Regions from separate parts of the Vreelandella sp. 162(4c) genome, predicted to be linked through region 2. Evidence: riboswitches for the same ligand, from Rfam matches in the RefSeq annotation. Region 2 holds a riboswitch; each other region holds the start of a gene.
What was found. A riboswitch is a leader RNA that binds a small molecule or an ion and turns the genes downstream of it on or off. The one in region 2 is predicted to bind thiamine pyrophosphate.

Region 1 (5,036 bases), 1.1 Mb from region 2:
ACCGGTGGATCGCCCCACGCCTCGGTGAGCAGGTCAATAAAGCGCTCCACCTTGGCAGGCAGGTAGCGCCGGGCGGGGTAGAGCGCGTGAACATCGAGCCGCACCGTTGGCTCATGGGTCAAAATGGGCACTAAACGCCCGCTGGCGATACTCTCCGTGACCAGAAAGCTGGGCTGCTGAGCGATGCCTAAGCCTGCTTCTGCGGCGTGGGTGAGTACATCGCCGTTATTGCTTTCCAGCGGGCCACTGACCGTCAATGACTGTGTGGCAATCTGCCAGTCAGCGCTGTGCTGGCCGCTGCGATAGCGTAGGCAGTGGTGGTCGGCAAGGGCCTTAACGCTGCGGGGTTCACCGTGGATGGCAAGGTATTCAGGTGATGCGCAAAACAGCAGGCGGCAACGGGTTAGGCGGCGTGCCACTAAACTTGAATCAGGCAAGCTGCCGATACGAATGGCGACATCATACCCCTCTTCCAACAGATCAACGCGGCGGTCGTTCAGGTCCAATCGCACTTCAAGCGCTGGATGGGCCTGCATAAATTGGGCAACGAGAGGCGCCAGGTAGCGGGTGCCAAAACTCATTGGCCCATTCACGCGTAGCCGTCCACGCACGTCGCTGGTGCCTTGGCCTACTTCGGCGGCGGCTTCATCGAGCGCTTGCAGCACCCCTTGGGCGCGGGCTAAATAGCGCTCCCCGGCTTCCGTGAGATGCAGCCGTCGCGTAGTGCGTTGTATCAGTCGCGCACCCAGTGTCTCTTCCAGCGCCATGACCTGGCGGGATACGCGGGTGCGCGAAATATCCAGCGCTTCGGCAGCCCGGGTATAGCTACCCAGCTCGGCTACCCGCACAAAAGCGACGATGTGCTCTAACTGGTTCATGACGCCGAAACAGCTTGGAAAACCTGAAATGTCCGTGCTGCCTGGTAGGGGTCGGGTTGGCCACAAATGGCCGATATCACCGCTAAACCGTTCGCTCCCGCGCGCTGTACGCTAATCGCATGATCCGCTTTCAGCCCACCAATGGCCACGCTGGGCAGTGGGCACGCCTTGACCAGCGCCGCTAAACCACCAAAGCCGATGGGCTGGGCGTGATCCTGTTTGCTCTCGGTGGCAAACACGGGGCCAATCCCGACATAATCGAGTAGCTCAAACGGAGAGACTTGCAGCTGGGCGATAGTATTGATCGACAGGCCGATAATCGCTTGCTCACCTAGTACCCGACGCGCTTGCTGAACGGCAGCGTCGCTCTGACCGACATGCAGGCCATCTGCCTGGCTTTCTAGTGCCACCTGCAAACGATCGTTAATGATCAGCGGGACTCCGGTGCCTGCCAGAAGCGCTTTTAACCGTTTGGCTTGGGCAATCATCTGTTCATCGCTGGCATGCTTGTCACGCAACTGCACGGTGGTGACTCCGCCTTTTACCGCTGCCTCAACCGTTTGTTCCAAACCATGCTCTCGGCAGAGCGTGGCATCGGTGACCAAGTAGAGCGATAGATCAAGCGGCATGGATTGCCTCCAGTTGGGCATAAGTAGTGAGGTCGTCAGGGGTGAGTTGATACAGCGCATCCAGTAGCGCCACTTGAAAACTACCAGGCCCGTTGGCGTGGCTTCCCGCACGCTCCCCTGTGACCGCAAAGCAGGCCAGTGTGGCTACCGTTGCACCCAGTGGGGCATCGCGGTTGGCAGCCACAAAGCCTGCCACTAGCGCGCTCAGCCCACAGCCAAGCGTTGTTACGCGGGGCATCAAAGAGTGGCCACCGTTAATGCGGTAGTGCTGTGTGCCGTCCGTCACCCAGTCGCTTTCACCGGTCATCGCGACAATACAGCTGTGCTGCTGCGCTAATGCTATCGCGGCGTCCACGGCTTGGTCGGTGGCGGCTGTGGCGTCCACGCCGCGGCCTTGGCTGGCTAAACCGTTAAGGGCAAGAATTTCAGACGCATTGCCACGAATTACGCTGGGTTTAGCGGCTAGCAGCTTTGCGCACAACGTTTGGCGATAGCGCGTGGCGCCAACGGCCACGGGATCTAATACCCAGGGAATGGCATGCTGATCGGCAGTCGCTGTGGCGGTGAGCATAGCGTCAGCCCAGTGGGCAGAGATCGTGCCGATATTAATCGAAAGCCCCGCGGAGATAGCCGTGAATTCAGCCACTTCTTCAGGCGCATGCAGCATGGCGAGCGACGCGCCGGTGGCTAACAGCAGGTTGGCAGTGCTGTTCATGGCCACATAGTTGGTCATGCAGTGAACCAGCGGTGTCAATGAGCGCAGCGTCTCAAGGTAATCGCCAAGCGGGCGTAGGGTCATAGCATCCTCCCGGCAGGGAGGTGGTAAGCGTTACCACGACTCCCTACGCCGGTGTTATCCGGTTCAGGTTCAAAGGGTGCTTCTCAGCCCAACCGTAACGGAGGGCGCCCCTGTCGAGGGATTACTATCCTTGCCTGAAGTAGCCCTGTAAAGCCCCGGATGCGGACGATAGCAATCTAACGAAACGAAATACGCGTACCGTAGGTAAGCATTTCATCAGGTGTCATCGCTTTACCCTCGACCCCAATCATCTCGTCACCACACTGGTCGGCGAAGGTTAGCACGCCGTGGGTCAAGCCCAGTTGGCCCAGGGTATCGCGGATTTCGCCCGTGCCCAGAAAAGTACTGACGTGGCCCTTGTTATCGCTCAGCTCAGACACGCCGTTAGCATGGTGAAAACGCACTTTGTAGATTCCATCCATCGACTCGACTTCAACAATCGGCGAAAAACCGTTGTGAAGCGCATTGGAAAGCTGTTTTAGCGTCAGGTGGTCACCCAGCGTCATATCGATCGCACTCATGGAAAACTCCTGTGGACGCCTCAAAGGTGGGGCATCACTCATGTTGCGGGAACTGCTTTTTGTAAAGCTTATGAAGAATAAGTGTAGGGTTTTTGTTTAGTATTGCCAGTGCGCTTATCGGCACCTCGATACGACACTGCCTACGTGCTTGTAAGGGCTGTTATTATGGTCATAAAGCCCCCATGGTAAGCGGTACGTGAAGCTCAATGGATTCAATGATCAACATCAGCGATAGGAGAGCAAAATGAGTTTTCAAGGCGAGCAGCATCCCGGCGTCGTGGCTACGCCGCCCCAAACTCAAGGGTTTCGTTTAAACCACACCATGCTGCGGGTGAAAGACCCTGAGCAGGCATTGGCGTTCTACTCAAAAGTGTTTGGTATGCAGGTGATGCGGCGGCTGGATTTCGAAGAGATGCAGTTCTCGCTCTACTTCCTGGCCAACCTGGAACCCAGCGACAGCGTTCCGGACGATGCACAAGCGCGTACCGCCTGGACGTTTAGCCAGAAAGGGCTGCTGGAGCTGACCCACAACTGGGGGACTGAAGACCAGGAAGATTTCGCCTATCACGATGGCAATGCCGAACCCCAGGGCTTTGGGCATATCTGCTTCAACGTACCGGATTTGGCAGCGGCCCAGGCGTGGTTCGACGAGCATGACGTCACCTTCGTCAAACGCTCCGATCAGGGTAAGATGAAAGATGTTATCTTCGTTAAAGACCCGGATGGCTACTGGATCGAAGTGATTCAGGCAGACCTGATGGTGGGGAAGAGCGACTCTTGAGGCACGCCAATGGCTGAACTACTGTTCCGGCTGCGCCATGTGACCGACGAAGAGGCCATGGAGGTGCGTGACCTGCTCGCTGCCCATGGCTTTGATACCTATGAAACCCAGGCGGGCTTTTTCCGCCTGGGCGTTGACGCGATTTGGCTGCGCAATCCACATCAGCACGACGCTGCCATCGCGGCGTTAGAGGCCTACCAGGCGGAGCGCCTTGAGCGCGCCCAACGCGAGCATCAGGCGGCGGTTGAGCGGGGTGACGCGGAGACGCTGTGGCGTCGTTTGGCCGCTCACCCGGTGCAGGTCGTGTTAGTACTGCTAGCAGTGGGGCTTATTGCCGCCCTTACGCTGCTGCCGTTCCTGGGTATGTCGCGAAGCTAAGCGGCTGGCAGATGGCCGCGTTTGAGGTACATCATGACGCCATCATCACCGGCGGTAAGTGCCGGAGCAGAACCGCTGGGGTAGCGGCACCAGGTGCCTGCCGTGTAACTCTGTTCGCTATCGCTCAGTGTGCCTTCCAGAATCAAAAACTCCAGCCCGCCCAGCAGCGTGGGGTAGGTAATGGAGGTGCCCGCCGACCAGCGCTCCAGGCTGGTGCGCTCCTGCTTGTAGGTGTGCAGCATTTTATAGGCAATGCGCGGGCGTCGATCAGGCTGCCAGGGCAGCCGATGCGCTGGCACTGCCAACTGTAGCGTGTCGTTGGGGTCAAACTGGTGCAGTTTGACAAATATCAGCGCGCCTTCCTCGCCAATTTGCGGGGTATGGCCGGTGCCAATGGGGTTTCTTAAGTAGCTGCCCGCCGCGTAGCGCCCATGCTCATCGGCGAACACGCCTTCCAATACCAGAATCTCTTCGCCGCCGCCGTGGGTATGCCGCTCAAACTTTGTATTGGGGGCGTAGCGCACAAGGCTGGTAGCGCGAGCAACTTCATCACCAATCCGGTCAAACATCATGCGCTCTACCCCCGCGCTGGGGGAATCGACCCACTGATACTCTTCCGGGGTAACACAGGCAAAGTGGCTAAAATCGGCGTTTAGACGCATGGGAAAGGGCTCTTCGCAGTGAAGGTAAGTGACGGGGGAGGGTGCTAGTCTCCTTATCGACAGCAAAAAATGCAACTTTCGGTTGTTTGATCTTCGTTATATCGCCATAAAAAACACCCCAACCATTGGACGAATATCCAACGATTGGGGTGCAGTTCACGAAGGCGGCATCAGGTTGTCTGGCTGCTTGCTTAGGGCGCTTCAGTCAGTTTGGTAAGAATATGATGTGCAGCTTCGATGCGCGCCTGATTGGGGTAGTTGCGGTTAGCCAGCAGCACAATGCCGATTTGCTCGCTGGGTACAAAAGCCACGTAGCCGCCAAAGCCGTTGGTAGCGCCGGTTTTGTTATAGAGCGCTTCCTGCCTGGGGGCTAGCGGTGGGGTTAAGC
Region 2 (5,036 bases):
TGCGATAGTGGGCGGCCAGACGATAGCAGGCTGCCAGCGCGATGCGGGTTTCTTGTTCGGCGTTGCTCGTCGTGGTGCGTTGAGACTTATCGAGACTCATCAGGTGTTCCTTTGCAGCAAAGTGATTGTCATGCAACGTGGTTAGCGTTTACGTCAGTAACCGCGCGCCCGATCAACGCCCATGGCAAGCGGCTGCCCATCGCGAAGGGCGCGGGCGGTGTCGACAACCTGCCCTGCGACCACCTCTGGCAACGAATCACTGGCAATGTGTGGTGTGATGCGCAGGCACTCATGCTGCCAGAAGGGATGATCCGCAGGCAGCGGCTCTGCACGGAACACATCCAGGCTCGCCCCACCCAAATGGCCGTGTTCGAGCGCTAGGAGAAGATCGTCCTCGACCAAGTGCTCACCCCGACCGATCTGCACCAACCAAGCGTCTTTGGCGAGCTTCGCGAACAGCGCCTTGTTAAGCACGTTTTCAGTGGTAGCCGTCAGTGGCAGCACATTGATCAGATAATCGGCGCCATCCGCTGCCGCCATGACAGCCCCGTCACCTGTCAGATAGGTCACGCCTTCAACCGGCGCTTGTGGCTCGCTGCGGCAGGCTACGTGTACAGAAAAGCCAAGCGCGGCCACCGCTTTCACCACGGCGCGCCCCATGGTGCCGTGTCCCAGCACCGCCACCTTTCTTGATGCTGGCGCGCGCATCGTCAATGGCGCCCAATGCGCCTTGGCAGCATTTTGCTCCAGGGTGGTGAACTCACGCTCACGATGGAGCACCTCATGCGCGGCAAAACCCGCCATCAAGTCGGCCTGATGTGGATCCCGCACCCGGGCGATATGTACTTCATCGCTCAGGCCAGGATGCGCCAGCAGGGCATCAACACCGGCACCGATAGACATCGCCAGCTCAAGATTAGGATAGCTCTCGAAAGCCTTGTCATTGGGCAACCAGCAGATCGCAAAACGCACATCTTCGGGGTTATCGATCTCATGGGGATGGCGCAGGACGACATCACTCGCTTCATCGCGCAAGGCGTTACCATAAATGGCATCAAGGTCGAGCGAATCACTGAGATAGACGCCTAAAATCGAGTTCGTGTTGGTCATGCAACTTCCTACGGTTCACATTCGAAATAGCAGTGGCTGTAAAACAGCCACTTGTTACTCAACTGTATAATAATTCACGTACCGATGCCATGAAACGCCATTACAGCACCTAAACTCTCATCGCTGTAATGATGCTAATAAATTGTTTCCCGATAACTTTCCATGTCATACACCCTTGCATCTCCCTCACCCGCCTCCTACACTCCACCAACGAACAGCTTGACGGGGTGCCGGTGAAATCCGGCTGAGATGGCGCAGGGCGTAGCAATTAATGCTGCCGAGCGCTGATCCCGCAGAACCTGATCCGGCTAATGCGCTGCTACTTACACAAGTTCGCAGCGAGGGTACCGGCGTAGGGATCAAGCGATGGCCACGGCTGCTCTCTCACGATCGCACGCCGCCCTTCTGCGCCACTCCCTCGATCTTTTTCGCCCGCCCTCCGGATCATTACCACCGGAGGAGTCATGGGCTACCGCTTTACTGATCTCACTACCGCTTGCCAGAAAGATTGGCGCGCCTATATTGAGCACGATTTTGTGCGCCAGCTAGGCACCGCCACGCTGCCCGGGGCGTCGTTTCGCCACTATTTAAAGCAGGACTACCTGTTTTTGATTCACTTCGCCCGCGCCTATGCGCTGGCTGCCTACAAAAGCCCCACCCTCGCCGATCTTCGCCAAGCCCATGAAGGCTTGAAAGCCATTGTGGATGTGGAGCTGGGCCTGCACGTGGGCTTTTGTCAGGAGTGGGGGATTTCCGAGCAAGAACTGGAGGAGCTTCCCGAAGCCAGAGCGACGCTTGCCTACACCCGCTATGTGTTAGATACCGGCAACCGCGGCGACCTGCTGGATTTGCACGTGGCGTTGGCCCCCTGCCTGGTGGGCTACGGCGAAATCGCCAACTGGCTAAACGCCCAGCCTTCCACCCTGCGCGGCGCGCAAAACCCTTACGACGCCTGGATAGCCATGTACGAAGGCGAGGAGTTTCAGGCCGCCATGCAGGCGGAGCTTGAATGGCTGAATATCCGCCTTGCCGACATTACCCCCGCCCGCTTTGCCGAACTGAGCAAGATCTTCCGCGACGCCACCCGCCTGGAAATCGACTTCTGGCAGATGGGCCTAGAGCTGATAGACCAAGACCTCACCCACTAATTCAGCAAAACAACACAAGGAAACAACCGTAATGACTAAGACCGTAACAAGCAAAACCAGCCACTTTTTAGCCGAAACCGCCCAGGTCGATGCCGCCGCCATTGCGCCGCTGCCCGGCTCACGTAAGGTATATATCGAAGGTTCGCGCCCGGATATCCGTGTGCCGTTCCGGGAAATTTCACTGTCGCCGACCAAAACCACCGGCATTGATGAAGAGAACCCGCCACTGCTGGTGTACGACACTTCAGGCCCCTATAGCGATCCGGATGCTAACAATGACCTGCGCCGCGGTCTGCCGGAACTACGCCGAGCCTGGATTGAAGAGCGTGACGATACCGAATTTCTATCAGGCCCCACGTCTGATTACGGCAACCGCCGCGCCAACGACCCGACGCTTGCCCAGCTGCGCTTTGATCTAACCCGCACACCACGCCGAGCAAAACCGGGCAAGAACGTGACCCAGCTGCACTACGCCCGCCAGGGCATTATCACCCCGGAAATGGAGTTTATCGCCTTGCGCGAAAACCAGCGCCGTCAAGCGCTAGGTACCGCTGAAGTAGAGCGCATTCTGGGCCATCAGCACAAAGGCCAGAGCTTTGGCGCCAGCCTGCCGGAAGAAATCACCCCTGAGTTTGTGCGTGATGAAGTCGCCAGAGGGCGGGCGATTATTCCCAATAACATCAACCACCCAGAAAGCGAGCCGATGATTATTGGCCGTAATTTCCTGGTCAAAATTAACGGTAATCTGGGTAACTCAGCGGTGACTTCTTCTATCGAAGAGGAGGTGGATAAGATGACCTGGGGCATCCGCTGGGGCGCGGACACCATTATGGATCTCTCCACTGGGCAGAACATCCACGAAACCCGCGAGTGGATTTTGCGCAACTCTCCGGTGCCGATTGGCACAGTGCCTATCTATCAGGCGCTGGAAAAGGTCAAAGGCGTGGCCGAAGACCTCACCTGGGAAGTCTTCCGCGATACGCTGATCGAGCAGGCCGAACAGGGCGTGGACTACTTCACCATTCACGCGGGCGTACTGCTGCGCTATGTACCGCTCACCGCCAAGCGGGTCACCGGCATTGTCAGCCGCGGCGGCTCGATCATGGCCAAATGGTGTTTGTACCATCACCAGGAGAGCTTCTTGTACACCCACTTCGAGGAGATCTGCGAGATCTGCAAGCAGTACGATGTGGCGTTCTCCCTCGGTGATGGCCTGCGTCCTGGCTCAGTGGCCGATGCCAATGACGAAGCACAGATGGCGGAGCTAAAAACCTTGGGCGAGCTGACCCATATTGCCTGGAAGCACGATGTGCAGGTGATGATCGAAGGCCCCGGCCACGTGCCCATGCACCTGGTGAAAGAGAACATGGATAAGCAGTTGGAATACTGCGACGAAGCGCCCTTCTATACCTTAGGCCCGCTGGTAACCGATATAGCCCCCGGCTACGACCACATTACCTCGGGCATTGGGGCGGCGATGATCGGCTGGTTTGGCTGCGCCATGCTCTGCTACGTCACCCCCAAAGAGCACCTGGGCCTGCCCAATAAAGACGACGTCAAAACCGGCATCATTACCTACAAGATTGCTGCCCACGCGGCGGATCTCGCCAAGGGCCACCCTGCAGCACAGCGGCGGGATAATGCACTCTCTAAGGCGCGCTTCGAGTTCCGCTGGGAAGACCAGTTCAACCTGGGGCTAGACCCGGATACTGCTCGGGAGTACCACGACGAAACCCTGCCCAAAGACTCCGCCAAGGTGGCGCACTTCTGCTCCATGTGCGGACCAAAGTTCTGCTCCATGAAGATCAGCCAGGAGGTGCGCGATTACGCCAACGAACATGGCCTAAACGGCGATCAGGAAGCGGTGATGAAAGGCATGGAAGAGCAGGCAGAGAAGTTCCGCAACAAAGGCAGTGAGCTGTATCAGGAAGTTTAAAATAGCGACTTACTGAACAGCGTCGCAACTATATGTGGCCCTTGAGTCTTAGAAAAACTCAAGGGCCACTTTACATATCTACTTGCAACGGGTCAGACACTGCATGTTTTTCTGGCTTTGCAATTCCTTATAGAGTTCCCGTTCAACGACCTCAACTGTTGCCGCGATCAGGCTTCTAAGTACAAATAACCATTTACTGAATTTTCTCTAAAAGTATTTATCGCTCAAGTAGATTAATTATACATTGCTCGTGTATGATTCTCATTTGCGCAGCGCTCTGTTACGGCGTTCTATTTAAAACCAACACCATTCAAAGAACCGATTCCAGATGAAAACCAAACTTTCCTTGGCGGTAACCGCGGCTCTGCTCAGCGCAGGCTTATTAACCGGCTGCAGCGATGATAACGAACCAACAGCCGCAGGCACACAGGAGGAAGCGCCGAAAAATAATGCAGCTCTCATGCTGAAATATATTCCGGCTGACTCTCCCTACTTCATGGCAACACGTGAAGCAATGCCTGAACAAGATGCTTTTGATCGTTATCAACGCATGCAACCCAAGGCTAGCATTGAGTCTAGTCTGGATGAGCTACGCGAGACACTGCCCGAGATAGACGATGAAGTGATGCATTCGTTGATGACGGTATTGATCGCCATGAGTGAAGAACTGGTCGATGTTGAAACACTGGACGATGTCCATGCGCTAGGCCTGAAAATGAACCCTCAGGCCGCCCTCTATGGGTTGGGTGTCTTGCCTGTTTTACGCATGCAACTGCAGGATGAAGATGCCTTCCGCGAAACGCTGCAACGCATTTTGACCAAAGCAGACATTAACCTGAGCA
Region 3 (5,036 bases), 2.4 Mb from region 2:
AATGAAAGTAGGCCCAGGCACTCAGCTTGATGCGGACTTGGGCCCGCTGGTGTCACCTGCTGCCCGTGATCGTGTACTACGTTTAATCGATGCAGGGGAGAAAGAGGGCGCCAAACTGATGGTTGATGGTCGCAAGGTTCAGGTAGAGGGTTACCCCAACGGTAACTTCGTGGGGCCGACCTTGTTTGCCGATGTAACCGCCGATATGACCATTTATCGCGAAGAGATTTTTGGCCCCGTGCTGTGTGTGGTCAGTGTTGAAACCCTGGATGAGGCGATTGCCTTTATCAATGCCAATCCCAACGGCAACGGTACCTCCATCTTTACTAACTCAGGCTGGGTAGCGCGCCGGTTTGAAACCGATATCGATGTTGGACAAATTGGTATTAACGTGCCAATCCCCGTACCGGTCGCTTACTTTAGTTTCACCGGGTCAAGGGCTTCAAAGCTGGGCGATTTAGGGCCCAATGGTAAGCAGGCGATTGCATTCTGGACACAAACAAAAACCGTAACGGCACGTTGGTTTGAACCCGAGAATGTTTCCAGCGGTATTAATAGCACGATTTCGCTGGGTTAAAAAAGTGGCGCTAACTGGCTCCGCTTAAGCGGGGCCAGTTGCTAACGAGGTCGGTTAACCGCTTGGCAGATCAAGCCAGGTGGCTGGCTTAAAAGTTGTCAAACAGCGGAAGGCTCTCTTCAAGCAGCTGTTCAATGGGGCCGAGCTGGCTTTCATGCAATACTAACAGCGACTCCTTACCCATAAAGTGTTCAGCGGGGGGGACGAGCAGAGCAAACTCACCCTCTTCAAGGTGAAACTCATGTATTTCGCGCATTCCCAGCGGAGTTACACACTGCGTGCAGCGGTAGGTGTCATCTTCGCCATAAATCAGCCGATGGTACATTTTAAACAGCGTATATAGTGCCAAACCACCCTCAAAGGCTGGCCAGCGCGCAGGGGTCTCGCGAATATCGTTGGTAAGGTCTTGCCCTTCGGCTTCGGCGTCTGCAATTGCATTGGCAAGCGGGGCGGCAAGAATGGCGCTGTTGTCGGCAGGTAACGGCGTGTTGTGCTTAGAAGCGTGTTCAAAATCTTGTACAGCGCGCTTAAAGTCAGGAACGCCATCAAGAGTATAGTCGACATGCTGGAGGTCTTCGGGCTCACAGCCGCCATTTTCCCAGCCATGAATGACGCGAAGTGTCATTTGACCCCGTGTCATTGGGCGGGCAAGCAGCATATGCAGCATTATACGAATGTGCAGCTGACGCTCATCGGTATCATTTTCAAATGCTCGGTAAGGGTCAGTAAACAGCTCGTTTAGACGACCGGGGGTATGTTCCTTGGCTTCGTTATGGCTCATGACAGTGTCCCTTTGAACGAACTGTTTATTAAGAGTAGCGCATGTTTTTTTGTCACAGAACGAATCTTCAGTATGGCGAGTAGGGCGGCTGAATAAAAGCCTCTTAATTCAGCTTTTTGTTACACAACCGCTAAGCCGTTTTTATGAGATGGCTAAACTTAACAAGAAAGAGGTGAGCATGTCTTCATCATTAAGTCGTTTTAACGTGCCTGAAACATTGGATGACCTGCCTGACGATATTCGCAATACCATTTTGACCGTTCAGGGTAAAGCGGGTTTTGTGCCCAATGTCTTTCTGATGTTGGCCCATCGCCCTGCTGAATTTCGTGCTTTTTTTGCCTATCACGATGCGTTGATGGAGCGCGAATCAGATACCCTCACCAAAGCCGAAAAAGAGATGATTGTAGTGGCTACCAGCGCACGTAATCGCTGCCTATATTGTGTGGTTGCTCACGGGGCACTGGTGCGCATTTACAGTAAAGACCCGCTACTCGCTGACCAAGTGGCGATCAACCATCGGGTGGCGCCGATTAGCGAGCGCCACCGGGTGATGCTCGATTTCGCCATGCACTGTGCCATCGATGTGGGTGAAATGACTGATGAATGGCTTGCCCGCCTGCTGGAAGTAGGCTTTAGCCAAGAGGATTGCTGGGATATAGGCGCGATCGCGGCGTTTTTTGGCTTGTCGAATCGGTTGGTTACCCTGGCAGGTACGCCACCCAATGAGGAGTTCTACCTGATGGGGCGAGTGCCTCGCTAAGAGGCGACCAGCGCACCTTAACTTTACTAAGCTATGATTTTGATTGAGAATAGTTCTTGAGACAGCGCTTCGAAAAGTACCCAAAAACGTACTTAGAAAAAGCGCTTAGCAAAACACCTACATTCACTGTCGCCAGGGGAGCCCTGCATAAAAGGGCTGAGATGCGGCTACGCAGACCCTGGAACCTGATCCGGTTCGTACCGGCGGAGGAAGTGCGACATGCTTTACCTAACGTTAGCCGTGCTTGGTGCGGCGCTGTGCTGCTTTGCTTACTTAGGCCTCCGGGCTCGCTGGGTGAATGGCCCACTTGATGACTATGTCACCGCCCGTAACTCGCAAACGGCATCTACCCTGGGGCTCTCCTTCCTTGCCTCCGGCATGGGCGCATGGATTCTCTTTGCTCCTCCTGAAATCGGCGCCTTTGTTGGCCCGCTGGCCCTGGCAGGCTATGCATTAGGCTCTGCGCTGCCGTTTATCGTCTTGGGGCTGTATGGGCCGAAGATTCGCCGGGCGCTGCCCGAGGGGCGCAGCATCGCCGAGTTTGCCGAAGCGTGCTATGGCCCTGGTGTAAGGCGCTGGGTAACGCTGGTATCAATCGCCTATATGGCGTGCTTTTTAGCTGCCGAGCTAACCGCTATTGGCGCCATTACCGCGCTGCTTTCCGATGTGCCCCCCGCACTGGTGATTATTGGCGTGGCGCTTACCACGCTCATCTATACTGCGGCAGGTGGTCTACGGGCCAGCCTTGCCACTGACCGTTGGCAGGCGTGGTTGTTACTGGTACTGCTGTGTGTGGTCGGTGGCATGGCCCTATGGCGGCTTCCCACTATTCCCAACGAGGCTGCGCTTCCTGCCATTCCCATCACCAGTGCGCTCAGCGTAGCGTTAACGCTAGTGATCGCGGTTACCGCGGCCAATCTCTTCCATCAAGGCTATTGGCAGCGCGTGTGGGCCGCTCAAGACGATCAAAGCCTGGGGCGCGGGGCATGGTTAGGTGGCGCAATGACGGTAGTCGTCATCATGGTGATTGGTGGTCTAGGTGTATTGGCCGCGATGAGTGGTGTGCCATTAGGCGAGCCGCCGATGCCATTTTTTGCCCTGTTAAGTGATGCTCCTGTTTGGCTGACGCTACCCGCCTTGGTATTAGCGGTGACCTTGGTGGCCTCCAGCGTTGATACGCTGCAAAATGGTATTGCCTCGTTGGTGGTCGCGCGCAGCGAGCAGCAGGGCGTATCACTGGTGGCTGCCCGCTGGGTGACAGTGGTAGTAATGGTACCGGTGGTATTAATTGCCTTGCAGGGGTTGTCAGTACTGCGTCTGTTTTTGATTGCCGACCTGCTGTGTGCTGCCATTGTGGTACCTGTGCTGTTGGGCCTGTGGCAACGAATGACGCCACTGGCCGCCATTGTAGGTGGCATCGCGGGGCTGCTGGGTGCCATTCTCCCAGGGTGGTTAAGCCAAGGAAGCTTGGTCGCCGGGATGGTGGCCGCCAGTTTTCCGGGCAGTGTCCCTACCTTGGGGCCATTCGTCGGGGCGTTAATCGCCTCAACGCTGGTGAGTGTGTTGTTAGCCTACTTAACGCTAGCTATTCGCAAGGACATCCATGATTCGAACTCTTCTGACTACCCCTGAAGGTGAGACCCACGAGGGGGATGAAAGCCTGTTGGCTGTCTGGCAGACGACGCCTGGCAGCCATATCTGGATCGATATGCAGGGCGAGTCCCAACAAAGCGAGCGGGCGATTTTAGAGGCGTTTGAGTTTCACCCCATGGCGATTCAAGATGCCCACAAAGAGCGCCATCCGCCAAAAATTGAAGAGTTTGATAATCACACCTTGATTATTTATCGTGGCATCTCCTCCTTTGATGCCGAACTAAACTATCTGCCTCAACAGGTCTGTTTCTTTGTGGGGGAGCGATTTCTGGTCACCCTCCATCCCGGCCAAGCGCTCTCCATAGAACGGCTATTCAACGAGCACGGTAAAGCCCTGCTGGCCCATTCGCCGGAACATGTCGCGCTGCGGGTGATGTATATTTCTGCGGGCTTTTATATCGATAGCCTGCTTGAGTTCGAAACGGCGTTAAGCGATCTGGAAGACGAACTGCTGGAAAATGGTAATGATGTGCTAATGCGCAAGATCATCACTTACCGTTCCCGGCTGGTTAAAATGCGCCGCATCTTTAGCTACCACCAGGGGATTACCCAAGAACTCACCGCTTATGACTATGAGCATTTACCGCGGGAAGAGAGCGAAACCCTGCACGCCATCAACGATGTAGCGGATCGCTTCGAACGCCTCTACACATTGACCCAAATGTACTACGACATTTGCGGTGACCTAATCGATGGCTATATCTCTATTTCCTCCCACCAGCTAAATATCACCATGCGGGTGCTCACGGTGATTACCGCGATTTTTGTGCCGCTCACGTTTATTGCCGGGATTTACGGTATGAACTTCGAAAATATGCCCGAGCTGCGTTATCAGTATGGCTACTTTTTTGTCTGGGGAGCCATGTTGGGTATTGCGGGTGTCATGATTTGGCTATTTAAGCGCAAGCATTGGTTTTAAGGACAGGTTTTAAGGACGGGGTTTAGTCTCCCCATAGAACGACTCCAGGAAACAAAAAGTTGACCCATGCATAGGTGGTCGGTGGCTGAGTGTGGCATCCTCTCCAGCGACCAAGACTATAAGGCATAAAGCCGTCGACTAGCGTTTTCACTGGGAGTTGTTCCATGACGATTATGATTATCGGGCTGCTGATTTTTTTAGGCAGCCACTCTGTACGTATCTTTGCTGAAAACTGGCGTCAGCAGCAGATTGCGAAACATGGCGAAACCACTTGGAAAGTCGCCTATTCGGCGGTATCCATCGTTGGCTTGGCCATTGCTATATACGGTTTTGGCCAGATGCGCCT
Region 4 (5,036 bases), 660 kb from region 2:
CTGCCTCAGCAAAATGGCGATCCATGGCGTGCGCACCGGCTAAAAACTCGCGGAAATTCGCCATCCCCACCACCAGCGCAATCGGCAAGCCAATGGTGCCCCACAGCGAGTAGCGCCCGCCGACCCACTCCCAAAAGGTTAACTGGTGATCCTCCGCAATGCCCCACTCGGTCATTTTCTCAGGGCTCGCCGACACACCAATAAAGTGCTGACGCACCACCAACTCAGCGCTAATCGGCGTCGCACCATGCTGGGTCAAGCGGCTAAGTAACCACTCCCGTGCGGTGTTAGCGTTGGAAAGTGTATCAATGGTGGTGAACGACTTGGATGACAACACAAAGATAGTAGTTTCAGGATTCAACCGGCTCAGATAGTCCGCTAGCTGGGAGCCATCCATGGTGGAGGCAAAATGCACCTCAACCGGATGAATATCTTTGGGCCGAAAATCTGCCAACGCATGGGTAACCATTAACGGGCCCAGATCTGAACCGCCTACGCCCAGGTTAACCACATGCCGAATCGGCTTGCCGGTGGCACCACGCCACTGCCCTGCGTGCAGCCGACTGACCAAGCGCTCCATTTGAGCAAGGCTTTCGTGTACGGCAGCGACAATATCCTCACCCTCAACCTCCAGCGTCGCATCAGCGGGTAAACGCAGAGCCGTATGTAACGCCGGGCGGTTTTCGCTGACGTTCACTCGCTTACCGCTCAACAGCGCTTCAATAGCAGAGGGTACGCCCGCTTCACTAGCCAGCGTAAACAGATGTTCGAGGGTATCATCATCCCAGCGCTGCTTGGAAAGATCTAGCGTCAAGCCCGCCACCTGGCGAGTAAAGCTTTCCCAGCGGGAAGGCTCGGTGCCAAACAGCGTTTTCAAGTGGACATGCTGCAGCGTTTCAGCGTGATGCTTTAACGTCTGCCATGCCGGTAACGTATCGGGTGTAGCGCTTGATGCTGAGGCCATTTAGCTTCTCCAGTGGCGTCGATCCTTGCAGCGGGGTTCATTAAACAGGTTAATAACCTTAAACAGGGCTGTTCTATGTGAGTCTGTGCTAGACAGGCCTGTTCTAGTCAATTAAGGGCGCGTAAACTAGCACGCCTTTTCCATGATCCCGGCTTGCCCATGAGTGATGCATCTTACCGTGACGCTATCTTTTCGACACCCCTTGACCGAGTCGCGCGGTTCTCTTTCGACGAAAAGGTGGTCGCCTGCTTTCCTGACATGATCCGCCGATCGGTACCCGGCTACGGGCAAATTCTTGGCATGTTGAGCTTAATTGCCCAGCGCCACCTGCGCCATGGCGCCCATGTCTATGATCTAGGCTGTTCGCTGGGCGCTTCCGGCCTTGCGCTGGCAGGGGCGCTGGCGCCTGACGCCTTTCGCTATACGGGCGTTGACCTATCGCCCGCCATGGTCGCCCAGGCTCGGCAAACCTTTGCTGACGAGTGCCCAGCGTACGCTATGCAGGTCGAAGAAGCCGACATTCGTACCCTCGAGTATGCATCTTCGGGCATGATCATTCTCAATTTTACCCTACAGTTTCTACCCGCCGCCGACCGCGATGCACTACTGGCGCGGCTTTATGCAGCGCTGGAACCCGGCGGCGTGCTGATTCTCTCGGAGAAAACCGTCGACGCCGACGAGCGCGACAACGCCTGGCGGGTAGAACGCTACCACGATTTCAAGCGCGCCAATGGCTACAGTGATCTGGAAATCAGCCAGAAGCGCACCGCTCTTGAGAACGTACTGGTGCCGGATACCCTCGATGCACTTCATGGTCGTTTGAAACAAGCAGGTTTTCCACGTTCGATGACCTGGTTCCAGTACCTTAACTTTGCCTCGCTGATTGCGTTTAAGGAGGGTTAAAGGTGGCGCCACTACCCGACGATCATCGCGCAATTTATCAGGCGTTTTTAGATCAAGCTACGCTTGATGCCTCACTAACGCCCTGGTTAGCGAAGCTTCCCGAGCAGTTAGCTCACGGGCTTGACCGTAGCCGCCACGGCGATTTATCCGCCTGGGAAAAAGCCGTGGCCAAGCTTCCGGTGCTGCCCGCCGAGCGGCGCGTGGATTTAAACAGCGACACCGTCAGCGTTGATCTCGATCTTAGCGATAGCCAGCAGCGCCAATGCTTTAACCTGCTTAGAAAGCTTGCCCCATGGCGTAAAGGCCCTTTTCAGCTAGGCGGCATTTATATCGACACCGAGTGGCGCTCTGACTGGAAGTGGCAAAGAGTGGCTCCCCACTTGGCGCCGCTAAAATACCGTAAGGTACTCGACGTGGGGGGTGGCAGCGGTTACCACGCCTGGCGGATGGCTGGGGCAGGGGCTGCTTTCGTATTAGTAATTGACCCTTCGCCGCGCTTCTACTGGCAATTTCAGGCGGTACGCCACTTCGTCGGCGATACCGATGACGGCAGAACTCAGTTTTTACCAGTGGGTATAGAAGATGTGCCGGAGAACCTGGGCTTTTTCGATACGGTATTTTCCATGGGCGTGCTCTACCATCGCCCTGCCCCGTTGGAACATCTTCAGCAGCTAAAAGCCACGTTAGTTCCGGGCGGCGAGCTGGTGCTAGAAACCCTGGTAGTCGAAGGCGACGAGCAGACCGTATTTGTGCCCGGCGAACGTTACGCCGCCATGCCCAACGTCTACTTCCTGCCCTCTTCTCAAGCACTCTGCCACTGGCTGGAGCGCTGCGGCTTTACCAACGTGCGCGTGGTCGATGAAGCCGTTACCACGTTAGACGAGCAGCGCTCGACGGAGTGGATGACCTACCAATCGTTGGCTGATTTTCTCGACCCCAACGACCGCACCCGCACCATTGAAGGCTACCCTGCACCGCGGCGGGCGGTGATTTTGGCGAATAAGCCGGGCCAAGTTAGCCGTTAGCCGTTAGCCGTTAGCCGTTAGCCGTTAGCCGTTAGCCGTTAGCCGTTAGCCGTTAGCCGTTAGCCGTTAGCCGTTAGCCGTTAGCCAAGTGTGCGAAGAAGGTGTCAAAACCGCCCCGGCGTCCGCCAAGCCGCATTGAATTGCCCCCCCCAAATATTGACTTATACTAAAACTCATAGTAACAGTAACTTTTCCGAGGGGTGCCTGTTATTCAGGCTGAGATGGAGTTATCCAAACCCTTTGAACCTGATCCGGCTGATACCGGCGTAGGAACGGACATAAACCATATATGAATCTGTTTTGACACCTACGCCTGTATTATCCGAATCTCAATGCAGGAGTGTATCGTGTCGCAAGGTAACTCAACGCCCGCTAACGCATCTACGCTCAGTAGTACCTCCCCTTTTAACACGTCTGATAAAAACCGCCTGAACTCCGTACTTGCCAAGCCACGCTTGGCAGCAATCGCCGTAACTCTGCGTAATAATGAAGTTCTCCTCGTCCAACGCAGTAAAGAACCTCAACGGGGCACTTGGGGCTTCCCCGGAGGATCAGTGGAACCGGGAGAAAGCCTACATTGTGCAGCAAAGCGCGAATTAATGGAGGAAACCGGTATCACAGCATTGGTAGGACCGTTAATTGATGTAGTAGAAGTAATCGGATATGACCCAGAGGGAAGTCACCACCACTTCGCCTTGGTTGCCCTTTTATGTCACTACGTTGATGGCGAGCTACGGCCTGGTGATGATGCTGCGGACTGCCGCTGGGCGAAAGTTATAAACGGAGAACTCAACTTCAATGAAGCCTTAGCTGATCACGTCGCAGATACTGTCGTGAAAGCCTTTAATTTGCACAGTTTGGCCATCAAAGAAAAATCAAACGCGATTCACGGCTCCAATTCAGCTTTTTAAACTACTCGCCATCATTCGTATCAGCAAAATACGCCTCTTTGCCCACCGAAAGAGATGAATATAATGATGCACAAACATTATACGAATTTCACCAGCCTCTACAGAGATACACTGCATAAAATTTGCTTTGAATATGAATATGTTAACTCACCTAGAGGAAATAAAGAGCGAGAACTCATTGGCTTCAATATCCGACTCGACAATCCTCCTGATCGTTTTTGTCTAAGCAAAATACGCAAACAAAATATTGTTTTTAATTATGCAGAAGCGTTATGGTATTTATCAGGTAAAAACGACTTAGCATTTATTTCCTGGTACGCCCCTTCAATGCAACGCTACAGCCCAGATGGTATAAGCTTACCTGGTACTGGTTACGGAGCTCGTCTTAAAAACTTTGGTGCAGACACGCTCGATCAAATCGAACGAGTGATTGATATCCTTAAAAATGACGATCCCGACAGTAAGCGCGCTGTCCTTCAAATATTTAGTGCGGAAGAAGATCTTTATCGACGCAATATCGACGTTTCATGTACCTTGGGTCTTCAGTTGCTACTCCGCGAAGAAAAGTTGAACATGGTCAGCTATATGCGTGCAAATGATGCCTACGTTGGCATGCTGAACGATATTTTCTCTTTTACTTTCTTGCAAGAGTATATTGCTGCCCGCATAGGCTGCAAAATCGGTCACTACACACATCAAGTTGGTTCTATTCACGTCTATGAAAGCACACATGAGCGTGCGCTTGAACTTTTGAATAGTAATGAAACTATACCCCAGCCAGGCACAGTACCTTTAATGCCAATTGGCACCTCCCCGACTACCATACGCAAACTATTGGAATATGAGTCAGAGATCCGTAGCGGCTTGTTGACGTTTAATGATATGGCTAATCTTAACCTAACGACGTATTGGCGAGATGTGCTGATGTTGTTCTGGATCTATCGCCAAATAAAGATAGGGAATGCGCTGCCTCAAAAGGCGTTAGAGATAATTAACCCCTACTATCAACCGTTTCTTATTAATCGCTGGGGATAGTACAAGCATTCATACATGAGCAAATATTAGGGGATTTATTTTTATGAATACTAATTGGACTGAACAAAATATCGCCGAGCTTTTTGACGCTTATGATGATTGGGTGGAGAATGCTTTTGGCTATCAACCACTCATCGCGGAGTTAACCTGCTCTTATGGCAAGGGAATTAGTGTATTGGACTACGGCTGTGGCAGCGG

Region 1: linked by a shared signal. The riboswitch ahead of thiM (hydroxyethylthiazole kinase) and the one ahead of tenA (thiaminase II) in region 2 are both predicted to bind thiamine pyrophosphate.
Region 3: linked by a shared signal. The riboswitch ahead of AC4EYZ_RS19690 (sodium:solute symporter family transporter) and the one ahead of tenA (thiaminase II) in region 2 are both predicted to bind thiamine pyrophosphate.
Region 4: linked by a shared signal. The riboswitch ahead of AC4EYZ_RS02620 (NUDIX hydrolase) and the one ahead of tenA (thiaminase II) in region 2 are both predicted to bind thiamine pyrophosphate.

The regions. Positions count from the first base shown of each region.
Region 1 covers NZ_CM176981.1:2,306,533-2,311,568, reverse strand. Annotated here, with positions in the region: gene AC4EYZ_RS10555 (LysR family transcriptional regulator) at 1-878, opposite strand, end outside; gene thiE (thiamine phosphate synthase) at 875-1,507, opposite strand; gene thiM (hydroxyethylthiazole kinase) at 1,497-2,306, opposite strand; TPP riboswitch at 2,330-2,428, opposite strand; gene AC4EYZ_RS10540 (hypothetical protein) at 2,483-2,827, opposite strand; gene gloA (lactoylglutathione lyase) at 3,072-3,608, shown strand; gene AC4EYZ_RS10530 (DUF6164 family protein) at 3,618-3,986, shown strand; gene AC4EYZ_RS10525 (cupin domain-containing protein) at 3,983-4,648, opposite strand; partial or broken gene ampC (class C beta-lactamase) at 4,840-5,036, opposite strand, start outside.
Region 2 covers NZ_CM176981.1:1,231,464-1,236,499, forward strand. Annotated here, with positions in the region: gene AC4EYZ_RS05610 (class II aldolase/adducin family protein) at 1-100, opposite strand, end outside; gene AC4EYZ_RS05615 (NAD(P)-dependent oxidoreductase) at 154-1,110, opposite strand; TPP riboswitch at 1,324-1,486, shown strand; gene tenA (thiaminase II) at 1,575-2,258, shown strand; gene thiC (phosphomethylpyrimidine synthase ThiC) at 2,290-4,194, shown strand; gene AC4EYZ_RS05630 (hypothetical protein) at 4,523-5,036, shown strand, end outside.
Region 3 covers NZ_CM176981.1:4,284,708-4,289,743, forward strand. Annotated here, with positions in the region: gene AC4EYZ_RS19675 (CoA-acylating methylmalonate-semialdehyde dehydrogenase) at 1-577, shown strand, start outside; gene AC4EYZ_RS19680 (hypothetical protein) at 666-1,358, opposite strand; gene AC4EYZ_RS19685 (peroxidase-related enzyme) at 1,537-2,118, shown strand; TPP riboswitch at 2,243-2,348, shown strand; gene AC4EYZ_RS19690 (sodium:solute symporter family transporter) at 2,338-3,750, shown strand; gene corA (magnesium/cobalt transporter CorA) at 3,722-4,690, shown strand; gene AC4EYZ_RS19700 (NnrU family protein) at 4,855-5,036, shown strand, end outside.
Region 4 covers NZ_CM176981.1:570,421-575,456, forward strand. Annotated here, with positions in the region: gene pgi (glucose-6-phosphate isomerase) at 1-964, opposite strand, end outside; gene cmoA (carboxy-S-adenosyl-L-methionine synthase CmoA) at 1,124-1,867, shown strand; gene cmoB (tRNA 5-methoxyuridine(34)/uridine 5-oxyacetic acid(34) synthase CmoB) at 1,870-2,892, shown strand; TPP riboswitch at 3,079-3,182, shown strand; gene AC4EYZ_RS02620 (NUDIX hydrolase) at 3,240-3,803, shown strand; gene AC4EYZ_RS02625 (thymidylate synthase) at 3,867-4,838, shown strand; gene AC4EYZ_RS02630 (class I SAM-dependent methyltransferase) at 4,882-5,036, shown strand, end outside.